Regions from separate parts of the Lysinibacillus sp. FSL R7-0073 genome, predicted to be linked through region 1. Evidence: a T-box and tRNA genes for the amino acid it is inferred to sense, from the RefSeq annotation. Region 1 holds a T-box; the other holds one or more tRNA genes.

Region 1 (5,165 bases):
AAGTTATGCTTTACTTATTATTGGGAAGGGAAGATTTATCGATGAAGTCACTGTTTACAGGACGTTTTGAAGGGTATTCAGTCCATCATGCTAAAAAGGATTTATTGTCCGGAATCATTGTTGGAATCGTTGCTATTCCACTTGCTATGTCCTTTGCTATTGCATCAGGTGTAAAGCCTGAATATGGTATTTATACGGCTTGTATTGCAGGTGTTTTGATTTCCATTTTTGGTGGATCAAAATATCAAATTGGAGGACCTACAGGGGCTTTTGTGCCGATTCTTTTAGGAATTGTCCTAACGTATGGCTATGAGGATTTATTACTGGCAGGTTTAATGGCTGGGGTATTGCTTTGCTTAATGGGCATTTTTAAGCTGGGGACTTTAATAAAATTTATTCCCCGTCCTGTAACAATCGGTTTTACAGCAGGTATAGCAGTAATTATTTTTACAGGTCAAATTGCCAATTTTTTAGGTCTAACCAATATGACAAGACATGAGTATTTTATAGCGAATATTCAAGAGATAGGAAAGCAAATTGATACTACTAATATTTTCAGTATTTTAACGGCAGTCATTTGTTTCATAACAATAATGATGACACCTAAATTTTTTCCAAAGGTTCCCGGGGCATTAGTGGGGATAGTTGTCTCCACTCTTGTGGCGACTTTCTTTTTTTCAGGACAAGTGGCTACGATTGCCACAGCCTATGGTCAAATACCTAATACATTACCCAATTTCGCTATACCTACTATTACATTCGAGCGCCTACAGCAGCTCATTGGACCTGCGTTTGTCATCGCCATGCTTGGAGGTATCGAGTCATTGTTATCTGCAGTCGTGTCAGACGGGATGACGAATAGCAAGCATAATAGTAATCGAGAGCTAATCGGTCAAGGAATTGCTAATATCGTAACGCCGATGTTTGGAGGAATACCTGCGACAGGAGCGATTGCTCGTACAGCAACTAATATTAAAACAGGGGCAGTATCCCCAATGTCAGGTATCATCCATGGTGTGTTTGTGTTAATCACATTATTGTTATTAGCACCATATGCTTCCCATATACCTTTAGCAAGTATGGCACCCGTATTAATGGTTGTTGCCTGGAATATGAGTGAACGTAAGCATTTTGCTCATATTTTAAAATTGAAATCTGGTGATTCGCTCGTTTTATTAATTACCTTTTTATTAACCGTATTTACTAGCCTTACATTAGCTGTAGAAGTAGGGCTTGTGTTAGCCGTGCTATTGTTTGCCAAACGAATGAGTGAAAAGCTTGTTGTGACAAAGGTACTACCAGACCATTCGAATAAAAGCGAGAAGGTACAGCCTCATGTCGTTCACCAACAGCATGATTGTCCACAAATAAGCATGTACACCATCGAAGGTCCACTGTTCTTTGGTGCAGCACAAAGATTTGAACAAACGATAGCAATCACTTTACAACAGCAATCTAAAGTTTTGATATTACGCATGGGGAAAGTGCCCTTTATGGACTCTACGGGTGAAGCATATTTTAGCAATATCATTGACAATTTTACAGCACAGGGTGGTAACATTTTGGTAACAGGGGTGCAGGATGACTTAAAGATAGCCCTCCAGCAAAATGGCCTTTACGATAAAATAGGAGCCCATCATTTTTATCAGCATACAGGAGAAGCGATTACAAGAGCCTTCAACTATTTGGACAGAAATAGATGTATCGGATGTCAGCATTTTGCTTTTCATGAATGCAAAGAATTCTCTAAATCTGAGGAAAAAAAGGAATTAATTGTTCAGTAATGGGTAACCTGTAAACAAAGGCTTGTGCTTTTCAATACTTTCCATTAGAATAAATGCAATATCATGTAAAGACTGTGATGAGGAATAGTAGATTTGTGGTTCTTTTTAGAGAGCTAGCGGCTGGTGAGAGCTAGTAGGAAAGCAAATCGAACTCGCCTACTGAGTCTGCTCGCGTAAAATAGCGCGTGTCGTTTCTTCCGCGTTAAGGAAGCTTGAGCCGAGTGTAATCACTAATTTGGGTGGTACCGCGGGAGTGCAAATTCTCTCGTCCCTTCTATAAGGAAGGGGCGAGTTTTTTTATTTTTTAAATATTTTGTCAATTCTAATGAAGAGCAGCAAGATTCATTGAAGGAGGAAAAAAAATGAGTTTTAATCATCAACAAATTGAAAAAAAGTGGCAGCAATATTGGGCTGATAACAAAACATTCAAAACTGAAAATGAAACAGAAAAGCCTAAATTCTTTGCATTAGATATGTTCCCATATCCATCTGGCGCTGGACTGCACGTAGGACATCCAGAAGGATATACGGCGACAGATATTCTATCACGCTTTAAACGTATGCAAGGCTATAATGTATTACATCCAATGGGCTGGGATGCGTTTGGTTTACCAGCGGAGCAATATGCACTTGATACGGGGAATGATCCGGCAGAATTTACAGCAAAAAATATTGCGACATTTAAACGTCAAATCCAAGAGCTAGGTTTCAGCTATGATTGGGATCGTGAAATTAACACGACTGATCCAGAGTATTATAAATGGACACAATGGATTTTTATCCAGCTTTATAACAAAGGTTTAGCTTATGTGGATGAAGTAGCTGTTAACTGGTGTCCAGCGCTTGGTACGGTATTGGCGAATGAAGAAGTAATTGATGGCAAATCAGAGCGTGGTGGGCACCCAGTAGAACGTCGACCAATGAAGCAATGGATGCTTAAAATTACTGCATATGCAGATCGTTTAATTGACGACTTAGAGGAAGTTGATTGGCCAGAATCTATTAAAGATATGCAACGCAACTGGATTGGACGTTCAGAAGGTGCAGAAGTAACATTTGGTATTGATGGGACTGATCAGAACTTTACCGTGTTCACAACTCGCCCTGATACATTATTTGGCGCTACATATTGTGTGCTTGCACCTGAGCATAAATTAGTGGAACAAATAACGACAGCTGACCAGCGTCAAGCGGTAGAAACTTATTTAGAAAAAGTTAAAATGAAGTCTGATTTGGAGCGTACAGATTTAGCAAAAGAAAAAACAGGCGTATTTACAGGTGCCTATGCAGTAAATCCGATTAACGGTAAAAAAGTTCCAATTTGGATTGCAGACTATGTATTAGTGTCTTATGGAACAGGTGCTATTATGGCGGTTCCTGCCCATGATGAACGTGACTATGAATTTGCTTCAGCATTCAACTTAGACATTGTTCCTGTACTTGAAGGTGGGGACATTAGTAAAGAAGCGTTTACAGGTGATGGGCAACATATTAACTCTGATTTCCTAAATGGCTTAAATAAAGTAGATGGTATTGCTAAAGCTATTGAATGGTTAGAGCAAAAAGGCGTTGGAGAGAAGAAGATATCTTATCGTCTGCGCGACTGGTTATTCTCTCGTCAGCGTTACTGGGGAGAACCTATTCCAATGATCCATTGGGAAGATGGTACGATAACAGCAGTTCCAGAATCGGAATTACCGTTAATGCTACCGAAAACAGATAATATCCGTCCTTCAGGCACGGGTGAATCACCATTAGCTAACATTGCAGAATGGGTGAATGTTGTCGATCCAGAGACAGGTAAAAAAGGACGCCGTGAAACAAATACAATGCCACAATGGGCAGGATCTAGCTGGTACTTCTTACGCTATATCGATCCTACCAATACAGAAGCAATTGCAGACCCAGAATTACTAAAACGCTGGTTACCAGTTGATATTTATATTGGCGGAGCGGAGCATGCTGTATTGCATTTACTATACGCACGTTTCTGGCATAAAGTGTTATATGATTTAGGCGTTGTTCATACGAAAGAGCCATTCCAGAAATTATTTAACCAAGGTATGATTCTTGGTGAAGGTAATGAAAAAATGTCTAAATCTAAGGGCAATGTTGTTAACCCAGACGAAATCATTGAGTCACATGGTGCAGATACATTACGTCTATATGAAATGTTCATGGGGCCACTTGAAGCTTCTGTAGCTTGGTCTACAAATGGTTTAGATGGGGCACGTCGCTTCTTAGACCGTATTTGGCGTCTACTTGTCAATGAAGAGAATGGAACTATTTCGGAGAAAATTCAAGTGTCTAATGATGAAACATTAGAAAAATCATACCACCAAACAGTTAAAAAAGTGACAGAGGATTATGAAGGCATCCGCTTTAATACGGCTATTTCACAAATGATGGTATTTATCAACGATTGCTATAAAGCTGAAGTAATTCCAACAGCTTATGCGGAAGGCTTTGTTAAAATGTTGGCACCAATGGCTCCACATATCGCAGAAGAGCTTTGGAAGCTATTAGGTCATGAAGGAACACTTTCTTATGAGCAATGGCCAACATACGATGAGTCAAAACTTGTGGATGATGAAGTGGAAGTAGCGGTGCAAGTTGCTGGTAAAGTGCGTGCAAAAATCGTCGTAGCTAAAGACGCTTCAAAAGAAGACATTGAAAAAATAGCGCTTGCTGATGAAAAAGTACAAGAATATATGGCAGGGAAGAGCTTAGTAAAAGTTATCGTTATTCCAGGCAAACTTGTAAATATTGTCGTTAAATAAAGAGACATAAATGATAAAAATGTACATGACTAAATTAAATTTTAGTGATGTACATTTTTTTAGATTGGAGAAAATCATAAGGCTATAAAAAAACTGCACCTGCAGTGTAAGCAATAAAATGACTAACCACTTAAATAATCAAACCAACAATTATTGCCGTTAAAATACTTACAAGTGTCGCTCCATAAAGCAACTTTAAGCCGAAACGTGCAACAACATTTCCTTGTCTTTCATTTAACCCTTTGACTGCACCAGAAATAATACCGATGGATGAAAAGTTAGCAAAAGATACTAGGAATACAGAAATAATACCTAGCGTACGTTCGCTCATTGAGTTCGCAACTTCTCCAAGGTTAATCATAGCAACAAATTCATTCGTTACTAATTTAGTGGCCATTATTCCTCCAGCTGAAACAGCATCTACCCATGGGATACCCATTAGGAAAGCTATTGGTGCAAAGATATACCCTAATATTTCTTGGAAAGAAACCCCGATAATCATATCAAACAATGAATTGATTAAATCCATTAATGCTACGAAACCAATCAGCATAGCTCCAACAATGATGGCTACCTTAAAGCCATCCATAATATATTCACC
Region 2 (5,165 bases), 610 kb from region 1:
AAAATAAACGTATTAAACATCCATTAGAAGTTGTGGCGTTAGGAGATATTGTAACAGTTTGGGTAGAACAGATTGATGTTAGTAAAGGGCGGATTTCTTTAACAATGCTCCCTCCTAAAAATCAATTAATAGATTGAGTAATAAATTTTTACCACGCTGTGCATACTACACAGTGTGGTATTCTTGTTGTTGGAGGTGATTAAGTTGGACAATGAGGAACTACAACAGCTTGTATGTCGAATTTCTTTGGAAAAGTTTCAAAAGCCATTTATACACCAGGCTTACTTTAATGGAAGATTACGTTCAACGGGCGGTCGATATCTTTTACAAACGCACAATATTGAGATCAATCCAAAAGCCTTTGAGTTATATGGTATTAAAGAAATTCAAGGCATTGTACTTCATGAACTGTGTCATTACCATTTACATATTGAAGGTAAGGGATATCAGCATCGGGATAAAGAATTCAGGGAACTATTAAAAAAAGTAAAGGCACCTCGTTTCTGTTCAGCGTTACATACTTCTAGATCATCTATTAAAAAACAACGACGCTACACATATACATGTATTAATTGCCAGCAATTATATATAAGAAAAATTAAAATGAATGTTGAAAAGTACTGTTGTAGCAAGTGTTTGGGCAGGCTTAAATTATTAGAGTAAAAAAATATTAAAAAAAGATTGACGTATTGTTGAGTTATCCCTATAATAGTAAAAGTCGACAAGATAACGACGACAATATAACACTCATTATTCCGAAGTAGCTCAGTTGGTAGTAGCACCTGACTGTTAATCAGGTTGTCGCAGGTTCGAGTCCTGCCTTCGGAGCCATGGCCCCTTGGTCAAGTGGTTAAGACACCGCCCTTTCACGGCGGTAACACGGGTTCGAATCCCGTAGGGGTCATTTTCATAATTTACTTTGCAAATAATATTGGTCCCGTGGTGTAGCGGTTAACATGCCTGCCTGTCACGCAGGAGATCGCCGGTTCGATCCCGGTCGGGACCGCCACTTATTGGGGTATAGCCAAGCGGTAAGGCAACGGATTTTGATTCCGTCATGCCTAGGTTCGAATCCTAGTACCCCAGCCATTCATTTCTTAATTTGAGCCATTAGCTCAGTTGGTAGAGCATCTGACTTTTAATCAGAGGGTCGAAGGTTCGAGTCCTTCATGGCTCATCTCTTTTAAGAAAAAGGTTGACTTTCTATTGACGTATAGTATAATAAGAAAGTTACTAATCGAATGCGGTCGTGGCGGAACGGCAGACGCGCTAGGTTGAGGGCCTAGTGGGGGCAACCCCGTGGAGGTTCAAGTCCTCTCGGCCGCACCAAAGTCAATTAATTTATATGCGCCCGTAGCTCAATTGGATAGAGCGTCTGACTACGGATCAGAAGGTTGTGGGTTCGACTCCTGCCGGGCGCGCCATATTTTCATTAAAATAATGCGGGTGTAGTTTAATGGTAAAACCTCAGCCTTCCAAGCTGATGTCGTGAGTTCGATTCTCATCACCCGCTCCAAAAAAAGTGTTGACAACCTATTGGTTGTTTGATAAGATTTAATAGTTGTCTGATTCGACAACGTTATGAACCTTGAAAACTGAACAAGCAAAACGTAATCAATAAAGTTTTTAGTAGCTAGCTTGCTAGTGAACAAAACAAAATTTTGGACATCAAAATTGATGCCAGCAAAACAATTTGAGCTAATCAAATTTCTTTTATGGAGAGTTTGATCCTGGCTCAGGACGAACGCTGGCGGCGTGCCTAATACATGCAAGTCGAGCGAACAGAGAAGGAGCTTGCTCCTTTGACGTTAGCGGCGGACGGGTGAGTAACACGTGGGCAACCTACCTTATAGTTTGGGATAACTCCGGGAAACCGGGGCTAATACCGAATAATCTGTTTCACCTCATGGTGAAACACTGAAAGACGGTTTCGGCTGTCGCTATAGGATGGGCCCGCGGCGCATTAGCTAGTTGGTGAGGTAACGGCTCACCAAGGCGACGATGCGTAGCCGACCTGAGAGGGTGATCGGCCACACTGGGACTGAGACACGGCCCAGACTCCTACGGGAGGCAGCAGTAGGGAATCTTCCACAATGGGCGAAAGCCTGATGGAGCAACGCCGCGTGAGTGAAGAAGGATTTCGGTTCGTAAAACTCTGTTGTAAGGGAAGAACAAGTACAGTAGTAACTGGCTGTACCTTGACGGTACCTTATTAGAAAGCCACGGCTAACTACGTGCCAGCAGCCGCGGTAATACGTAGGTGGCAAGCGTTGTCCGGAATTATTGGGCGTAAAGCGCGCGCAGGTGGTTTCTTAAGTCTGATGTGAAAGCCCACGGCTCAACCGTGGAGGGTCATTGGAAACTGGGAGACTTGAGTGCAGAAGAGGATAGTGGAATTCCAAGTGTAGCGGTGAAATGCGTAGAGATTTGGAGGAACACCAGTGGCGAAGGCGACTATCTGGTCTGTAACTGACACTGAGGCGCGAAAGCGTGGGGAGCAAACAGGATTAGATACCCTGGTAGTCCACGCCGTAAACGATGAGTGCTAAGTGTTAGGGGGTTTCCGCCCCTTAGTGCTGCAGCTAACGCATTAAGCACTCCGCCTGGGGAGTACGGTCGCAAGACTGAAACTCAAAGGAATTGACGGGGGCCCGCACAAGCGGTGGAGCATGTGGTTTAATTCGAAGCAACGCGAAGAACCTTACCAGGTCTTGACATCCCGTTGACCACTGTAGAGATATGGTTTCCCCTTCGGGGGCAACGGTGACAGGTGGTGCATGGTTGTCGTCAGCTCGTGTCGTGAGATGTTGGGTTAAGTCCCGCAACGAGCGCAACCCTTGATCTTAGTTGCCATCATTTAGTTGGGCACTCTAAGGTGACTGCCGGTGACAAACCGGAGGAAGGTGGGGATGACGTCAAATCATCATGCCCCTTATGACCTGGGCTACACACGTGCTACAATGGACGATACAAACGGTTGCCAACTCGCGAGAGGGAGCTAATCCGATAAAGTCGTTCTCAGTTCGGATTGTAGGCTGCAACTCGCCTACATGAAGCCGGAATCGCTAGTAATCGCGGATCAGCATGCCGCGGTGAATACGTTCCCGGGCCTTGTACACACCGCCCGTCACACCACGAGAGTTTGTAACACCCGAAGTCGGTGAGGTAACCTTTTGGAGCCAGCCGCCGAAGGTGGGATAGATGATTGGGGTGAAGTCGTAACAAGGTAGCCGTATCGGAAGGTGCGGCTGGATCACCTCCTTTCTAAGGATTTTTTTCGGAATACAAACCTAGGGTTTGTAAGATTACGTTTTGCGTTCAGTTTTGAAGGTTCATTCTTTCTGAATGAAATACTTCAAAACTTGTTCTTTGAAAACTGGATAAAACGACATTGAAATAGTAACAAACACATTTATTTTTTTAAGTTTTTTTATAGGCTTAATAACATTAAAAGGTTTCAAGACACGAGCAGTTCTAGGAAGCAATCGAGTAAATGAAGGAGCGTACTTCAGTACGTGACTGAATGAACGAGTGAAGCTGACAACGAAATGTGATGTGTATTGAAAGCTGATAGGTTAAGTTATTAAGGGCGCACGGCGAATGCCTTGGCACTAGGAGCCGAAGAAGGACGGCACTAACACCGATATGCTTCGGGGAGCTGTAAGTGAGCTTTGATCCGGAGATTTCCGAATGGGGGAACCCACTACGTTTAATCGCGTAGTATCTTGACGTGAATACATAGCGTCTTGAAGGCAGACCCAGGGAACTGAAACATCTAAGTACCTGGAGGAAGAGAAAGAAAAATCGATTCCCTGAGTAGCGGCGAGCGAAACGGGAAGAGCCCAAACCAAGAGGCTTGCCTCTTGGGGTTGTAGGACACTCAATACGGAGTTACAAAAGAGCGAGTTAGATGAAGCGACTTGGAAAGGTCCGCCAGAGCAGGTAAAAGCCCTGTAGTCGAAAGTTCGTTCTCTCCTGAGTGGATCCTGAGTACGGCGGAACACGTGAAATTCCGTCGGAATCCGGGAGGACCATCTCCCAAGGCTAAATACTACCTAGTGACCGATAGTGAACCAGTACCGTGAGGGAAAGGTGAAAAGCACCCCGGAAGGGGAGTGAAAGAGATCCTGAAACCGTGTGCCTACAAGTAGTTAGAGCCCGTTAATGGGTGATAGCGTGCCTTTTGTAGAATGAACCGGCGAGTTACGATTACGTGCGAGGTTAAGCTTTAGAAGGCGGAGCCGCAGCGAAAGCGAGTCTGAATAGGGCGAAATAGTACGTGGTCGTAGACCCGAAACCAGGTGATCTACCCATGTCCAGGGTGAAGGTAAGGTAACACTTACTGGAGGCCCGAACCCACGCACGTTGAAAAGTGCGGGGATGAGGTGTGGGTAGCGGAGAAATTCCAATCGAACTTGGAGATAGCTGGTTCTCTCCGAAATAGCTTTAGGGCTAGCCTCGTGATGAGAATACTGGAGGTAGAGCACTGTTTGGACTAGGGGGCCATCCCGGTTTACCGAATTCAGACAAACTCCGAATGCCAGATATTTATACACGGGAGTCAGACTGCGAGTGATAAGATCCGTAGTCAAAAGGGAAACAGCCCAGACCACCAGCTAAGGTCCCAAAGTAATCGTTAAGTGGAAAAGGATGTGGCGTTGCACAGACAACCAGGATGTTGGCTTAGAAGCAGCCATCATTTAAAGAGTGCGTAATAGCTCACTGGTCGAGTGACGCTGCGCCGAAAATGTATCGGGGCTAAACGATTCACCGAAGCTGTGGATTGACATCTACGATGTCAGTGGTAGGAGAGCGTTCTAAGTGCGTTGAAGTCAGACCGGAAGGACTGGTGGAGCGCTTAGAAGTGAGAATGCCGGTATGAGTAGCGAAAGACGGGTGAGAATCCCGTCCACCGTATGACTAAGGTTTCCTGAGGAAGGCTCGTCCGCTCAGGGTTAGTCGGGACCTAAGCCGAGGCCGATAGGCGTAGGCGATGGACAACAGGTTGATATTCCTGTACCACCTCCTCACCGTTTGAGAAATGGGGGGACGCAGTAGGATAGGGTAAGCGCGCTGTTGGTTATGCGCGTCCAAGCAGTAAGGCGTGTGTGTAGGCAAATCCGCACACTGTAACGTTGAGCTGTGATGGCGAGTCCGTATGGACG

What was found. The T-box of region 1 lies ahead of leuS (leucine--tRNA ligase). A T-box ahead of a tRNA ligase gene usually reads a tRNA of that ligase, here a tRNA-Leu.
Region 2: it has a tRNA-Leu gene. The T-box ahead of leuS (leucine--tRNA ligase) is inferred to sense a tRNA for this amino acid. The anticodon was not compared.

Annotation. Positions count from the first base shown of each region.
Region 1 is NZ_JBBPAS010000001.1:3,674,001-3,679,165, reverse strand. It holds gene MKY88_RS18365 (SulP family inorganic anion transporter) at 42-1,784, shown strand; T-box leader at 1,850-2,060, shown strand; gene leuS (leucine--tRNA ligase) at 2,147-4,564, shown strand; gene MKY88_RS18355 (NupC/NupG family nucleoside CNT transporter) at 4,695-5,165, opposite strand, start outside.
Region 2 is NZ_JBBPAS010000001.1:4,281,137-4,286,301, reverse strand. It holds gene MKY88_RS21525 (Tex family protein) at 1-137, shown strand, start outside; gene MKY88_RS21520 (SprT family protein) at 205-663, shown strand; tRNA gene MKY88_RS21515 (tRNA-Asn) at 755-831, shown strand; tRNA gene MKY88_RS21510 (tRNA-Glu) at 833-904, shown strand; tRNA gene MKY88_RS21505 (tRNA-Asp) at 934-1,009, shown strand; tRNA gene MKY88_RS21500 (tRNA-Gln) at 1,015-1,089, shown strand; tRNA gene MKY88_RS21495 (tRNA-Lys) at 1,105-1,177, shown strand; tRNA gene MKY88_RS21490 (tRNA-Leu) at 1,244-1,329, shown strand; tRNA gene MKY88_RS21485 (tRNA-Arg) at 1,348-1,424, shown strand; tRNA gene MKY88_RS21480 (tRNA-Gly) at 1,443-1,516, shown strand; rRNA gene MKY88_RS21475 (16S ribosomal RNA) at 1,713-3,264, shown strand; rRNA gene MKY88_RS21470 (23S ribosomal RNA) at 3,574-5,165, shown strand, end outside.